DNA from 3 places in the Paenarthrobacter ureafaciens genome. Region 2 is predicted to be linked to each of the others. Evidence: riboswitches for the same ligand, from Rfam matches in the RefSeq annotation. Region 2 holds a riboswitch; each other region holds the start of a gene.
What was found. Region 2 has a riboswitch for glycine ahead of cycA (D-serine/D-alanine/glycine transporter). Riboswitches for the same ligand answer to the same signal wherever they lie in the genome.

Region 1: linked by a shared signal. The riboswitch ahead of gcvP (aminomethyl-transferring glycine dehydrogenase) and the one ahead of cycA (D-serine/D-alanine/glycine transporter) in region 2 are both predicted to bind glycine.
Region 3: linked by a shared signal. The riboswitch ahead of gcvP (aminomethyl-transferring glycine dehydrogenase) and the one ahead of cycA (D-serine/D-alanine/glycine transporter) in region 2 are both predicted to bind glycine.

Annotation. Positions count from the first base shown of each region.
Region 1 covers NZ_SBHM01000007.1:1,035,076-1,040,451, forward strand. Annotated here, with positions in the region: gene gcvT (glycine cleavage system aminomethyltransferase GcvT) at 1-35, opposite strand, end outside; gene gcvP (aminomethyl-transferring glycine dehydrogenase) at 47-2,899, opposite strand; glycine riboswitch at 3,049-3,148, opposite strand; gene AUR_RS09060 (AMP-binding protein) at 3,404-5,376, shown strand, end outside.
Region 2 covers NZ_SBHM01000007.1:2,115,717-2,121,092, reverse strand. Annotated here, with positions in the region: gene AUR_RS14210 (ExeM/NucH family extracellular endonuclease) at 1-1,149, shown strand, start outside; gene cycA (D-serine/D-alanine/glycine transporter) at 1,220-2,686, opposite strand; glycine riboswitch at 2,841-2,940, opposite strand; gene AUR_RS14200 (FAD/NAD(P)-binding protein) at 3,037-4,974, opposite strand; gene AUR_RS14195 (prolyl oligopeptidase family serine peptidase) at 5,035-5,376, shown strand, end outside.
Region 3 covers NZ_SBHM01000007.1:2,249,111-2,254,486, reverse strand. Annotated here, with positions in the region: gene gcvP (aminomethyl-transferring glycine dehydrogenase) at 1-2,732, opposite strand, end outside; glycine riboswitch at 2,910-3,008, opposite strand; gene AUR_RS14835 (TetR/AcrR family transcriptional regulator) at 3,101-3,640, opposite strand; gene AUR_RS14830 (MFS transporter) at 3,714-5,267, shown strand; gene AUR_RS14825 (sigma-70 family RNA polymerase sigma factor) at 5,279-5,376, opposite strand, start outside.

The sequences.
Region 1 (5,376 bases), 1.1 Mb from region 2:
TGCTGCTCGTAGAGAGCGGTGTAATTGTCAGACATGTCGGGGTCCTTTAGTTCTCGAAGTCTTCGATCGGAGGGCACGAGCAGACGAGGTTGCGGTCGCCCGCAGCACCGTCAATCCGGCCAACCGGCGGGAAGTACTTGTCCTGCTTGAGGCTCGGCACCGGGAAGGCTGCCTGCTCACGCGGGTAGTTGCGCTCCCAGGATGAACTCACGACGGCGGCTGCCGTGTGCGGTGCGTTGCGAAGCGGGGAGTCCTCCACGGAGAAGTCTCCGCTGGCTACCTGTTCGATTTCGGCCCGGATGGTGATCATGGCTTCGATGAAGCGGTCGATCTCGGCCAGGTCCTCGGACTCTGTGGGCTCAACCATGAGGGTGCCGGCGACCGGGAACGCCAGGGTGGGGGCGTGGAAGCCGAAGTCGATGAGGCGCTTGGCCACGTCCTCGGCGGTCACGCCGGTGCGGGCGGTCAGTTCACGGAGATCCAGGATGCACTCGTGGGCAACCAGTCCACCTTCGCCCGTGTAAAGGACAGGGAAATGCTCGTTCAAGCGGGAAGCTACGTAGTTGGCAGCCAGCAGGGCGGACTTGGTTGCTTCGGTCAGTCCTTCGCCGCCCATGAGCTTCACGTAAGCCCAGGAGATGGGGAGCACGCCGGCCGAACCGAAACGGGAGGCCGAGATGGAAACGCCATGCCCTTCCTCATGCGCTGCCTTATTGGCATCGCCCGGCATGAACGGGGCCAGGTGCGCCTTCGCAGCAACGGGGCCGACGCCCGGCCCGCCACCGCCGTGGGGGATGCAGAAGGTCTTGTGCAGGTTCAGGTGGGACACGTCGCCGCCGAACTTGCCCGGCTGCGCCAAGCCCACCAGCGCGTTCAGGTTCGCGCCATCGACGTACACCTGGCCACCGGCTTCGTGCACTGCCTCGCACACCTCAACAACGTCGGCGTCGTAAACACCGTGCGTGGACGGGTAGGTGATCATGATGGCCGACAAGACGTCACGGTTCGCCTCGATCTTGGCCTTGAGATCCTCGTGGTCGATGGTGCCATCGGGCGCCGTGGCAACCACCACAACCTTCATGCCCGCGAGCACGGCGGACGCTGCGTTGGTGCCGTGTGCCGAGGCGGGGATGAGGCAGACGTTGCGCTGCTGGTCTCCGCGGGAGTGGTGGTAGCCGCGGATGGCGAGGAGCCCGGCCAGCTCGCCCTGGGACCCGGCGTTCGGCTGGATGGAGACCTGGTCGTAACCCGTGATCTCGGTCAGGTCAGCTTCCAGGCCGGTGATCAGCTCACGCCAACCTTCGGTCTGGGAATCAGGAGCGAAGGGGTGGATGGAGGCGAACTCGGGCCAGGAAATGGCTTCCATCTCCGCCGTGGCGTTCAGCTTCATGGTGCACGAACCCAGCGGGATCATGGTGCGGTCCAGCGCCAGGTCCCGGTCGGACAGCTTGCGGATATAGCGCAACAGCTGCGTCTCGGAACGGTGCGTGCTGAACACGGGGTGCTGCAGGAAGTCGGAGGTACGGAGCACGTCCGAGGCCAGTTCGAACCCTGCCGCGTCCCCGACCGGACCAGCGCCGAAGGCGACGGCAACCGCGGAGAGGACCTCCGGCGTCGTGGTTTCATCAACGGAAACACCCACGGTGTCCTCGTCGATGCGGCGGAGGTTGATGCCACGTGCTTCGGCGGCACCGATCACCTTGCTTGCCTTGCCCGGGACGCGGACGGTGAGGGTGTCGAAGAACGAATCGGAGACGAGTTCGCGGCCGGCCTTCTGCAGTGCCGTGGCCAGAACGCGAGCGTGGCCGTGCACAGTCTCGGCGATCGCCTTGAGTCCGTCCGGACCGTGGTACACCGCGTACATCGAGGCAACGATCGCGAGCAGGGCCTGTGCCGTGCAGATGTTGGACGTGGCCTTTTCGCGGCGGATGTGCTGCTCGCGGGTCTGCAGGGCGAGGCGGTAGGCGGGAACGCCGGCGTTGTCCTTGGACACACCAACGATGCGGCCCGGGAGGGTGCGCTCCATGCCCTGGCGGACGGCCATGTAAGCGGCGTGCGGGCCACCGAAGAACAGCGGAACGCCGAAGCGCTGCGCGGTTCCGACGGCGATGTCCGCACCCTGCTCGCCCGGGGGCGTGATGAGGGTGAGTGCCAGCAGGTCGGCGGCAACGGTGACCAGTGCACCGCGCTCCTTCGCGGACGCGATCACGGGGGCGTGGTTGAACACCCGGCCCGAGACGCCCGGCTGCTGGAGGACGACGCCGTTGATGTCGCCGTCGGGCAGTCCTGCGGAGAGGTCCGCAACCTCCACCTCGAAGCCGAGCGCTTCTGCGCGGCCCTTCACGATCGCAATGGTCTGCGGGAACAGGTCGGCGTCCAGGACGGTCTTGCCGTCCTTCGCGGTCTTGTCCTTGTTGGCGCGGCGCATGAGCAGCACGGCCTCGGCAACGGCGGTGGCTTCGTCAAGGAGGGAAGCGTTGGCGATCGGCAAGCCCGTGAGGTCCTGGACCATGGTCTGGAAGTTCAGGAGTGCTTCGAGGCGGCCCTGGGAAATTTCGGGCTGGTAAGGGGTGTAGGCGGTGTACCAAGCCGGGGACTCAAGGATGTTGCGGCGGATCACCGGGGGCGTGATGGTGTCGTAGTAGCCCTGGCCGATCATCTGGACGGCAGTCTTATTCTTGGCCGCGAGCTTGCGGAGTTCGGCCAGAACCTGGGTCTCGCTGAGGGCCTTCTGCAGGGTCAGCGGCGAGGACTGGCGGATGGAATCGGGGACCGCAACGTCAACCAGGCCATCAACGGAGTCGTATCCAATGGCCTTGAGCATGGTGTCGATATCAGCCTGGCGGCGGGCGCCGATATGCCGGTCCGCGAACGCGGTTGGGGAGGATTGAACAGTCAAGAGGAACTCCAGGATTCAGGCGCCCGCTGAGCGCCATGGTGAATATGGGTTCCTCCCCGCTCTGTATTGGACCTGAGAGATTCCGTGGACTTGGTTGCCCACTTGCACCGTCGGTGAGCCCGGTTGCCCGGACTGCTTTCCAGAGTTGCCTCGCCGCGGCGGTACATGGGCCTGAGAGATTCCTGGGGAGGATTTGCTCCTACGGCGCCTGACTGGATGTACCCGGCAGGACTCTCCCGCCGCAGATCAAAAGCGTGTGCGCCACCTCGGTGACACGCTTCACACCATAGCGGGTGATCGCGAAGAAAGGCAAGACGCGCAGGTCAGGGCGGTTGGGAAGTGCTAGAGCGTCCCCCGCAGGGCGGCGGGAAGTGATAGAGCGTCCGAAGGTCCGTTGCTCTATCACTTCCCCTCCCCTTTTCCGGGTTGCTCCAAGGCTTCACATTTCGGAACCGCGCGCAAATCCATTTGAGTTAGGTTAGGCATACCTTCTATCTTGCCTTGGTGAGTATTCAGCCGGATTTGGCCGGAGTCTCCTTTGCCGCCCATTTGGCATCGTTTGGAGACCGGCCCGCAGTACACCTCGGAACAGACACAGTGAGCTACGCCCAACTGGCCTGCCGAGTCCAGGAGATGGCGGCGTCGTTTGGCAGCGCCCGCCGCCTGGTCGCCCTCGAGGCCGACAACACTTTGTCGTCGTTGACGGTGTACCTGGCAGCCCTCTCGTCGGGCCATCCGCTGCTCATCCTTCCCTCCGGCGGAGGCCCTGCCGTTGAGTCGCTGCTGGCGGCTTACGAGCCGGATCTCATTGCGCGCTCCGTCGACGGTGGAACAACCCTTGAAGAACGCCGCTCCGGGAGCAAGCACGATCTCCATCCCGAACTCGCCCTGCTGCTGAGCACGTCGGGCTCAACCGGATCACCCAAACTGGTCCGCATCTCCGCAGCATCGGTGCAGGCGAATGCGCAGGCCATTGCGCAGTACCTGCATCTCCGTCCGGCGGACACGGCGGCCACCACGCTTCCCCTGTCCTACTGCTACGGCATGAGCGTCGTGAACAGCCACCTCCTGGTGGGTGCCTCAATTGCCCTCACGGATCTGTCCGTGGTTGACCCGTGCTTCTGGGAGCTGATGCGGTCGCGGTCTGTCACGTCTTTCGCCGCGGTTCCCTACACCTTTGACCTGCTCGAACGCGTGGGCTTCGAAACCATGGAGCTGCCCAGCCTCCGGTACATCACCCAGGCGGGCGGACGCCTGGACCCTGCCCGCGTGCGCCGTTATGCGCAGCTCGGCCAGGAGCGTGGCTGGGACCTCTTTGTGATGTACGGCCAGACCGAAGCGACAGCACGGATGGCGTACCTTCCCCCGGATGAGGCCGCTGATAACCCCAACGCCATAGGGGTCCCCATTCCCGGAGGATCCTTCCGGCTGGAGCCCGTGCCCGGCCTGGATGAGAGCGAGCTCGTCTACTCCGGGCCGAACGTCATGCTGGGTTACGCCGAGCAGCCATCGGACCTCGCCCGGGGACGGGACATCACCGAGCTCCGCACGGGCGACCTCGCACGCAGGGGGCCGGGAGGCTTGTACCAGATCGTCGGGCGGCGGAGTCGCTTCGTGAAGATCGTGGGGCTGCGCGTTGACCTGGGACGGGTCGAAAAGATCCTGGCCGACTACGGCGTCACGGCAGCAGTTGCCGGGTCCGACAGTGGCCTCGTGGCCGCGGTCGAAGGCAAGCATGAACTCTCCATTCTCGCGAAGACCGTGGCGCAGGACCTTGGCATACCCCGGGCGGCGTTGACCCTCTGCTCAGTCGACTCGATTCCACGGCTGGTCAACGGAAAGACGGATTACCCTGCCGTCCTCGCCTTGGCATCGCAGGAGCCGCAAAGGAACCCGGAGCTTCCATCCGCAAAAGCCTGCGATGACCCCAAGACCATTTTTGCCGATGTTCTTGAGCGGACCGACGTCAAGGAAACGGACACGTTCGTCTCATTGGGCGGCGATTCGCTCTCCTACGTAGCCGCGTCGGTCCGGCTGGAAAGTGCCTTGGGCTACCTTCCCGACGGGTGGCACCTGATGCCGGTGTGCGAACTGACTCCCAAAGAACCGGAAGCGAAGCCAGCAGGGCCCAACAAGGCGGGACCCAACCCACAGCCGGGGACGGCGCCGCAGCGTCGCAGGTTGATTGCGCGCATGGAGACCGGGATCGTCCTGCGGGCAGTGGCCATCATCTTCATCGTTTCCACCCATGTGGGCCTCTTCGACTGGGAAGGGACGGCCCACGTCCTGATAGCGGTGGCTGGATACAACTTTGCCCGGTTCCAACTGTCGGGCCCACGCCGGGAACGGCTCAAACGGCAACTGAAGGCGGTGGCACGGATCGCCCTGCCCAGCATGGCGGTGATCGGCGTGGCCTTCGCCACCACGGACGACTACGGTTGGCACAACATTTTCCTGCTCAACACGTTGGTGGGGCC
Region 2 (5,376 bases):
GACACTCCCGAAAGCCTCGTTGCCGCCTACCCCCGGGTGGCAGCCGTGAAAACGATCGTGGACAAGGCCTTGGCTGACGCCAAAGAGATCGGCAACCAGCCGGTAGGGGCAGTGACCGCTGATATCACCACGGCGTTCACGCCGGACCCCGAAGGCGGCGCCCCCAAGCGGGACGACCGCGCGAGCGAGTCCACGTTGGGCAACCTCGTGGCGGACTCACTGGTGGACACGCTCAAGGCGCCGGAACTGGGTGCAGCGGAGATCGGCGTCGTGAATCCCGGCGGGCTCCGCAACGAGCTGTACTACGCCCCGGACGGAACCATCACCTATGCCGAGGCGAACGCGGTGCTGCCGTTCGTCAACAATCTCTGGACGACGTCCCTTACTGGCGCGCAGTTCAAGACGCTCCTGGAACAGCAGTGGCAGACCAACCCCGACGGAACGGTTCCGAGCCGCCCGTACCAGCAGTTGGGGTTGTCCAAGAACGTCAACTACACCTACGACGCCGCCCGCCCGGCAGGTGAGCGCGTCACCGGGATCTGGGTGGACGGTACGCCGATCGATCCGGCCAAGCAGTACAGGATCGGTACCTTCAGCTTCCTAGCCACCGGCGGTGACAACTTCCGCGTCTTCCAGGAAGGCAGCAACACCAAGGACACCGGGCTGGTGGACCGGGATGCGTGGATCAAGTACCTCCAGGCGCACAACCCGGTATCGCCCGACTTCGCGCGCCGTTCCGTAGCTGTTGCCAACACAACAGCCAGCGACGTCACGGCCGGAGATGCCCTGAGCCTGGCCGTTTCCAAGCTGGACCTGACGTCCATCGGCAGCCCGGCGAACAAGACCCTCAAGGCCTCGTTCGTCGACGCCGCAGGCACCACCGTGGAGTTGGGCGATGTTCCGGTGACCTCCGGTGCCGCGAACGTCAACGTCACGGTTCCCGCCACAGCAGCAGCCGGTACCGCGACGCTGGTGCTCACCGCCGTCGAAACCGGCACCACGGTCAAGGTCCTGGTCACGGTGGCGGAGAGCGTCCCGAATCCGCCGCAATGCACGGCACCGGCCAAACCATCCAAGTGGTACGACATTGCGGGCTGGCTCCGCTACGCCATCGCCTGGTTGGAATATCAGAGGTGCCTGAGGGGCTGACAAACCCCGGTTGGCAGTGAAGGGGCCAGGCCCCGCGTCCGTGTGGTCGCGGGGCCTGGCTTTTTGTGTCCTACTTGCGTGCGGGTTCAGGCTCGGGAAGCCGTTCAGCGTCCTCTTGCAGGCTCGCGCGGAAAGCTTCAAACCGGGCCACGTGGGCCGGCCGGCGGCGCAGGATGGCCCACGCGATGCCCAACGCCACGAACCACACCGGCGTGACAAGCAGCGCCATGAGGGTGTCCGGCTGCGTGGTCAATGCCCACATGATGAACCCGAAGAACGCGAAGACCACCCAAACCATCACAACACCGCCGGGCATCTTGAACGCGGAGCCATCGTGCAGTTGCGGACGACGCTTCCGGAAGGCGAGGTAGCTCGCCAGGATGATCGACCAGACGAACACGAAGCACACGGCCGACACCGTGGTGACCATGTCGAAGGCCTTGCCAACGTCCTGGCCGGCGTACATGAGGACGACGCCGGAGAGCAGCAGCACGCAGGAAAGGAACAGCGCGTTGCGGGGTACTTTGCGTCCGGAGAGCGCACTGAAGACTGCGGGCGCGTCGCCTTCCTGCGCCAAGCCGTAAACCATGCGGGACGTGGAGTAGATCCCGGAGTTCGCGGAGGACATCGCCGAGCTCAACACCACGAGGTTGACGATCGTGGCTGCGGCCCCAAGCCCGGCAAGCGAGAACATGGCGATGAAAGGGCTGTGGCCGGCCGCGAACTGCGTCCACGGAGTAACGGACATCAGGATGATGAGGGCGCCTACGTAGAAGAGCAGCACACGGATGGGAATGGAGTTGATGGCCTTGGGAAGGTTTTTCTCCGGATCCTTCGCTTCGGCAGCGGTGGTTCCCACCAGTTCAATACCCACGAACGCGAAGACTGCGATCTGGAAACCGGCCACGAACCCCATGAATTCGTTGGGGAAGAAGCCTCCATGGGACCAGAGGTTGGTGAAGCTGGCAGGGCCGGCATCGGACTGGAAGCCACTGAAGATCATGAACAGGCCCACGATGATGAGCGCCGCAATGGCCACGATCTTGATGAGGGCGAACCAGAATTCCGTCTCGCCGAAGGCCTTCACGGTTGCCAGGTTCAAGAGCAGGAGGATGCCGATCGTGATGAGTCCGGGAATCCAGAGGGGCAAGCCCGGCCACAGCTCTTCCGAGTAGCCGGCTATCGCAATGACGTCCGCGATGCCCGTGATAACCCAGCAGAACCAATACGTCCATCCAGTGAAGAATCCCGCCCACGGACCCAGAAGGTCTGCGGCGAAGTCGCTGAAGGACTTGTAGTTCAGGTTGCTCAACAGCAACTCGCCCATGGCCCGCATGACGAAGAACAGCATGAAGCCGATGATCATGTAGACGAAAATGACGGAGGGCCCGGCGGCGGAGATGGTTTTCCCGGAGCCCATGAACAGGCCGGTTCCGATGGCACCGCCAATGGCGATCAGTTGGATGTGGCGGTTGCTGAGTTGCCGTTCGAGGTGGGGCTCATGGTTGTTGTCTGTTGGCGGGCGCTGAATCGTCATGAGGAACTCCATTGTTCAGGCGGCACCGGAATGCCACGATGATTCGGGTTCCTCCCCGCTCTGTCATTGACCTGAGAGTTTCCGCGTGCCTGCAGGCAGGAACGCTTGCACCTTCGGTGAGCCCGGTGGGAACCGTGCTTCTTTCCAGAGTTGCCTCGCCGCGGCGGTACAGGGTGCCTGAGAGATTCCTGGGGAGGGTTTGCTCCTACGGCGCCTGACGGGATGTACCGGCAGGACTCTCCCGCCGCGGATCACTAGCGCGCATCACCAGCCGGTGACGCAGATCACACACTAGCGAAGGGCGGGCACCCGCTGCAAACGCCCGGCATCCACGGTCGTCATAAAAGGGGTTAAAGCCCCAGGATGCTCCGCGCGATCTCGTCGGCGTCGCGCAGCGTCCGCTGTCCGCTGGTGTAGGCCTGGCCCGTTGCCGGTTTCGCCTCGGCAGCGATGGCGGTCCCCCACTGGGTTGCCGACAGCTGAAGGCCCAGCACGTACAAACCCTCGGTTACCGAGCCGTTCGCGGCCACGGGCCGGTAAGGATGTGGTTCCACATCCAGGCCGGTGGTCTGCACCGGCGTCCCCTCGACGCTCATCATGATCTTGGTTCGCACCAGGCCGTCCTCCATGAGCTGTTCCAGCAACGGGGAGACGTTGATACCCACCCGGTTGGCGGGCGACATCGCTTCAATCAGGGTCCTCGCCTGCACGGGCGCATCCCGCACCCAGGGCGAAAAGGCGCGGAAGACCTTGGCGTTTCGGTCCACGCTGAATTTCGGGTCCGGCCCCACGAAACTCACGACGCCGGCACGCGCCAAGGCGGCCAGCTGCTCCGAACGAAGTGCGGGAGGCCCGCTGGCCAGTCCCTCGACGAAGGATTCGAACCAGCCGCGCAGCTCCGCCACCCACGACTCATCCGTGATTCCACCGTCCGCCACCACGGTCTTAAGGATCGCGCGGCCCGTATGGAGTGCGCCGATCGCCATCTTCACAGGATCGGCTTCGCCGAGCTCCGAACGCAGGGCATCATCATCCAGGTAATCGGTGATGGCCTTGTCCAACTCGCGGCGGGAGGCGAAGGTCCGGCCCGCCAACGGGGCGGCGAGCGCCCGAAGGTTCAGCCGGCGCGAAGCCACCACGTGTTTTTCGACCAGCGCCCCCACTTCGGTTTCCCAGTTGCCCGTTGCGTGCGCATGCGGCTGCAGCGCGTCCTCCAGGTCGGCCAGGAATTGGGCCGAGTCCCGGATCGCGGCCGGTTGGGACCGTGCCAACGTTGCGTAGTACGCCCACAACGCGTCCCGGTGCAGGAGCGGCCACAGATCATGGTCGAAGCCGGGCTGGATCCCCGCAGCCCGGAAGCGGTCGACGGCGGCTTCCGTCAGGTAGCGGAGGGTGATGCTCGTGGCGTAGTAGCCGGACAGCCCGGCTTTGGCCCGGTACGGGGTGCCTCGCCTGGACGCTGCGATGATTTTCGGTTCGCGCCCGGAAGCACGGTACTCCAGGGCGCCGGTACCCGGGGCGACGGCGTCCACGAATTTGCCGCCGCGGCCCTCGGTCAGCTGCCCCATGACGTCGAAGAAGTTCAGGCCCATTCCCCGGACCAGCACGGGTTCGTTGTCCGGCACTATGGACCAGTCCACGTCGGCCGGAGGCGCCGGAGGGAAGTACAGCAGTCCGTGTTCTTCGGCGGCCACCTGGAAGGAGCGTTGCTCGGGGTTCAGGCGGGCTTCAATGTGGCCAAGGGCGAGCACCACCGAATCGACGGTGAGGGTACCGCCGTCGGCCAGTTCGACGTCGAACGCCTTACCCGCCGGGCGGGCCGCCACCGCCGACGTTTCATGGAAGGTGACGTCCACGCCGTCGGGCACCCGCTGGAGCAGCTCAGCCAGCGTCTGCTGCAGGTAACGCCCGTACAGGGCGCGGCTCGGGAAGTTGTCGGACGCCAGCGCGGACAACTCGGCCTTCTCGGCGTCGCTGAGTCCCTGGCCGTCACGACGCCGGGTCACGCGCCATTCGTCGAACGAACCGCCCGCCAGAGGCGGGGCAAGCTCCGGTTCCTGGGGAATCAGGGTGGGATAGAACGACTGCGTGTTCATCAGGTACAGCCGGGACTGCCCGGGCTGCCAAACGTGCCCCGAACCGGCCGGATAGGGGTCAATGACGTGGATGTGGAGCGTGCTTCCGCCGTTCCCTGCCGCCGCCCGGTTCGCGAGCAACCGCTCAAGGACGCTGGTACCCCTGGGACCAGCCCCGACAAGGGCAACACGGTTGGTTTGGGAAGTAGCCACGCTCAAGCTTAACTTCTGCATGACTTGCTTCCCTTTTACCTGTGTTGCTTGGATGGGGCGATGACCACCACAGCAGCTGATCAATCGCCCTTGCCCGAAGAACGCGAGCAGCCAGGGCCCCGCCACGCCGACGTCGCACCCGAGCCAACGGATGAGTTTGTCTGGTTGGAGGACATCCACGGCGAAGAACAGCTGGCATGGGTCCGTGAACAAAACGCCCGAACCGAAGAACTCCTGGAAGACGCCGGATACGCGGCGGTGGAAGCGGGCATCCTGGAGGTCCTGGACTCCACCGACCGCATCGCCATGGTGAACAAGCGGGGGGACTTCTACTACAACTTCTGGAAGGACCGGGAACACCCCAAGGGCCTCTGGCGCCGCACCACGTGGGAGAGCTACCTC
Region 3 (5,376 bases), 130 kb from region 2:
GGGAAGGCGGCCTGCTCACGCGGGTAGGCGCGGTCCCAATCGGAGCTTACGACGGCGGCTGCCGTGTGGGGTGCCCGGCGAAGCGGGGAATCCTGCACGGAGAAGTCGCCATGTGCTACCTGATCGATTTCCTTGCGGATGGTGATCATGGCTTCGATGAAGCGGTCGATCTCCACGAGGTCCTCGGATTCGGTGGGCTCAACCATGAGGGTGCCGGCCACCGGGAACGCCAGGGTGGGTGCGTGGAAGCCGAAGTCGATGAGGCGCTTGGCCACGTCCTCGGCCGTAACCCCGGTCTTGGCCGTCAGCTCGCGGAGGTCCAGGATGCACTCGTGGGCGACCAAGCCTGCTTCGCCTGTGTAGAGCACCGGGAAGTAGTCGTTGAGGCGGGCTGCGATGTAGTTGGCAGCCAGCAGTGCGGACTTGGTTGCTTCGGTAAGGCCCTGCCCGCCCATGAGCTTCACGTAAGCCCAGGAGATGGGGAGCACGCCGGCCGAACCAAAGCGCGATGCCGAAATCGGAACGTCATTGCCTTCGGTCCATGATGCGGCGTTGCCGGGCATGAACGGGGCCAGGTGGGCCTTCGCGGCAACGGGGCCGACGCCGGGTCCGCCACCGCCGTGCGGGATGCAGAAGGTCTTGTGCAGGTTCAGGTGGGACACGTCGCCGCCGAACTTGCCCGGCTGCGCCAAACCGACCAGTGCATTGAGGTTTGCACCGTCGATGTAGACCTGGCCACCGGCTTCGTGGACAGCGTCGCAGACTTCCCGCACGTCGGCGTCGTAGACACCGTGGGTAGAGGGGTACGTGATCATGATGGCCGAGAGAACTTCGCGGTTGGCCTCGATCTTGGCCTTGAGATCCTCGTGGTCGATGGTTCCGTCAGCTGCAGTGGCTACAACAACGACCTTCATGCCGGCGAGCACGGCGGAAGCTGCGTTGGTGCCGTGTGCCGAGGCGGGGATGAGGCAGACGTTCCGCTGCTGGTCTCCGCGGGAGTGGTGGTAGCCGCGGATCGCCAGCAGGCCGGCAAGCTCGCCCTGGGACCCGGCGTTCGGCTGGATGGAGACCTGGTCGTAGCCCGTGATCTCGGTCAGCTGGGCTTCGAGGTCGGCGATGAGTTCACGCCAGCCCTCGGTCTGGGAATCAGGAGCGAAGGGGTGGATGGAGGCGAACTCGGGCCAGGAAATGGCTTCCATCTCCGCCGTGGCGTTCAGCTTCATGGTGCACGAACCCAGCGGAATCATGGTCCGGTCCAGCGCGAGGTCGCGATCGGAGAGCTTGCGGATGTAGCGCAGGAGCTGCGTTTCGGAGCGATGGGTGTTGAACACGGGGTGCTGCAGGTACTCACTGGAGCGCTCAACGGAAGCCTCCAGCGCAAAGCCCTCTGCGGACTCAACCACGGAGGCACCGAAAACTTCAAGGACACTGCCGACGATGTCAGTTGTTGTTGTCTCATCCACGGAGATACCCACGGTGTCCCCGTCGATTCCACGCAGGTTGATGCCACGCTCTTCGGCAGCAGCGACGAGCTCGGCGCCGCGGCCCGGAACGCGAACCGTGATGGTGTCGAAGAAGGACCCGTGCAGGACCTCGACGCCGGCAGCCTTCAGTGAGGCCGCAAGGGTGCGCGCGTGGTGGTGGGCGGTCTCGGCAATGGCCTTCAAGCCTTCGGGGCCGTGGTAAACGGCATACATCGAGGCGACGATGGCCAGGAGAGCCTGCGCCGTGCAGATGTTGGACGTGGCCTTTTCGCGGCGGATGTGCTGCTCGCGGGTCTGCAGCGCCAAGCGGTAGGCGGGGACGCCGGCGTCGTCCTTGGAAACGCCCACCAGACGGCCGGGCATGGAACGCTCCAGCCCCTTCTGGACTGCCATGTAAGCGGCGTGCGGGCCGCCGAAGAACAGCGGAACACCCAGTCGCTGGGCGGAGCCGACGGCGATGTCCGCACCCTGTTCACCCGGGGGCGTGATGAGCGTGAGGGAAAGAAGGTCGGCAGCAACCGTCACCAGCGCGCCCCGCTCTTTCGCCTCGGCGATGACGGCGGAGTGGTCGAAGACACGGCCGGAGACGCCGGGCTGCTGGAGGACGACGCCGTTGATGTCGCCGTCGGGCAGTCCCGCGGAGAGGTCCGCAACCTCCACCTCGAAGCCGAGCGCCTCAGCGCGGCCCTTCACGATCGCGATGGTCTGCGGCAGGCAGTCTGCGTCGAGGACGGTCTTGCCATCCTGGACGGCTTTGTTCTTGTTGGCACGGCGCATCATCAGCACGGCTTCAGCGACTGCGGTGGCTTCGTCAAGGAGCGAAGCATTGGCGATCGGAAGGCCAACGAGGTCCTGCACCATGGTCTGGAAGTTCAGCAGCGCTTCGAGGCGGCCCTGGGAAATTTCCGGCTGGTACGGAGTGTAGGCGGTGTACCAGGCCGGCGACTCGAGAATGTTGCGGCGGATAACCGGCGGCGTGATGGTGTCGTAGTAGCCCTGGCCGATCATCTGGACAGCAGTCTTGTTCTTGGAAGCAAGCTTGCGGAGTTCAGCAAGGACCTCCACCTCGCTCAGCGCGTTCTGCAGCGTCAGGGCAACGTCCTGGCGGATGTCGTTGGGAACCGCGGTGTCCACGAGGGAATCCACGGAGTCGTAACCGACTGACTTGAGCATGGTGCCGATGTCGGCCTGGCGGCGGGCACCGATGTGCCGATCGACGAAGGTGGTGGAGGCTGAACTAACCGTCACGAAGGAACTCCATTAGTTGGGCGGCGCTTGGGTACGCCGCAGTGGCTCGGGTTCCTCCCCGCTCTGTATTGGACCTGAGAGTTTCCGCGGGTTGCCTGCGCAACGCCGCTTGCACCGTCGGTGAACACAACAATCGTCACCACTGACGGCGGATTGCCTGCTGCTTTCCAGAGTTGCCTAGCCGCGGCGGTGCGTGGGCCTGAGAGATTCCTGGGGAGGATTTGCTCCTACGGCGCCTGCGTCACGTGCTTTGCAGGACTCTCCCGCCGCAGATCATAGGCTTATGCAGTTGTTCGCGGCCCGCTGCAAGGCGCACCACAATTGTTAATTGTCCTACGTGCCCGGCGTCGCGGCAAATAGGCGGAGCGCTACTTCCGCAGTCGCTCCAGAACCTCGAGCAGGATCCCGACGTCGGCCTCCCGCCCGGCGCTGCCGCCCGCCTGCCCGCCTTCGAACATGGCGTTGAAATAGAGTCCGTCACCCATGTAGCTGACGGCTTTGGCGACTTCCGGCCCAACGTCCTCGGCGAGCACGTCGAGCCAGCGTTGTTGGATGGCGGCAAACCTCCTCCGCGTCTCCTCGTGGGCTACCTCTGCCAAGCGGGTGGTCGCCACAAAAGCCCGGTCCATGGGCGTACCGGCCCACACTGAAGACCGGATGAAGTACGCAGCTGCGCCGTCCGGGGCCGCGATCATTTGTTCGGTGTCTTCCTCCGCCAAGCGGTCCAGGCGTTCCAGCAAAGCGCTGATGAGGGCCTCCTTGTTGGGGAAGTGATAGAGGAGCCCTCCCTTGGAGACTCCGGCGCGCTTCGCGACGGCGTCGAGCGTTGCTGCCCGCTCCCCCACCTCGATCAGGAGCGCCTCGAAGGCATCCAGGACGGCATCCTTGGCAACTGGTTTTCGCGGCATGTGTCCATCATTCCCTAAACAGGCGTGTTGAGCTCTTTTGAAACTATACCGTCTGGACGGTACAGTAATGTTCATGTTTTCGTCGTCCGCAACCAAAGCTCCCCGCACTTCCACCCGTCGCCTCCACGGCAGGACGGCAGCATGGCGCGACTGGACGGCCCTTGCCCTGCTCATGTTTCCGGTTCTCCTGGTGGCCGTGGACAACACCGCCCTCACCTTCGCTCTACCGGAGATCGCCCGCTCATTGGAAGTCGGGGGCATCCAGCTTCTGTGGATCGTTGACGCGTACCCGCTGGTCCTGGCTGCATTGCTGGTATCCATGGGCAACCTCGGCGACAGGATAGGACGACGGCGGCTGCTTCTGGCCGGCAGCACAGGCTTCGCTGCGGTGTCGGCTGCTACGGCGTTCGCGCCCTCGGCTGAATGGCTGATAGCCGGCCGCGCAGCCCTTGGAGTCTTCGGCGCCATGCTGATGCCCTCAACACTGTCCCTGATCAGGAACATCTTCACCGATCCGAACCGGCGCCGCCTCGCCATCGCCGTCTGGGCAGCCGGGTTCTCGGGCGGCGCAGCCCTCGGTCCCATCTTTGGGGGCTGGCTGGTGGAGCACTTCTGGTGGGGAGCTGTCTTCCTGGTGGCAACGTTCCTGCTCCTGCCCCTGCTTGCGTTCGGCAGGATCCTCATTCCGGAGTCGAAGGACGCCAACCCTGGCCGGGTGGACGTACCAAGCATCGTCCTGTCCGTCCTCACCATGGCTCCGTTCGTCTACGGCATCAAGGAATTCGCCGTGCACGGCTTCGGGCCAACCGCGGCTTTCTTCATGCTCTTCGGCGCGGTACTGGGCGTGCTCTTCGTGCGGCGGCAGCAGCAGTTGGCCAGCCCCATGCTGGACGTGCGCCTCTTCAGCAACAAAGTGTTCAGCACGGCCATCGTCGCCAACGTGCTGTCCCTGTTCTCCATGACCGGGTTCATCTACTTCTTCGCCCAGCACCTGCAACTCATCGAAGGCCAGTCGCCCATGGAGGCCGGCATTGCCATGATCCCGGCCCTCTTGGCCACCATCGTGGCAGGGCTGGTAGTGGTGCCGCTGGTGAAGCGGATCCGCCCCGGCTTCGTGGTGGCGGGCGGCCTGGTCCTCAACGCAGTGGGGTACCTGGCGGTTGTCGTGGGCGATCACGGAAGCGGCCCGGTGTTCCTGCTCTCAGCACTGACGGTGTTGGCAGTTGGTGTGGGTGCTGCGGAGACCATCTCCAACGACCTCATCCTGGGCTCGGTCCCGGCGGACAAGTCCGGCGCGGCATCCGCCATCTCGGAAACAGGCTACGAACTGGGATCGCTCCTGGGCACCGCCGTCCTGGGCTCCATCCTGACCGCGTCCTACCAGCACAACCTGGTGATACCGGACGGCGTATCCGCTGCCGCTGCGGGCCAGTCAGGGGAAACCTTGGCCGGAGCGGTTGATGCGGCGGCCGCACTGCCCGCGCCCTTGTCCGAGGCACTGACTGCGGCCGCAGGGGTGGCCTTCGAATCCGGAGTGCACGTCACCGCGGCGATCGGGCTGGTACTGATGGCCGGAGCGGCAGTGCTTGCCGCCGTCGTTCTTCGCCGGGTGCCGAAGGCGCAGTAGTCCGGTGCTTTCTAGACGGCTTGGTTGAGGGTTGAACCCAATCCCAGGCTCCGGGTGATTCCGCCGGTAGTGGCCGTGGCGAGGGCGGAAAGGTAATCGTTCCGACGCC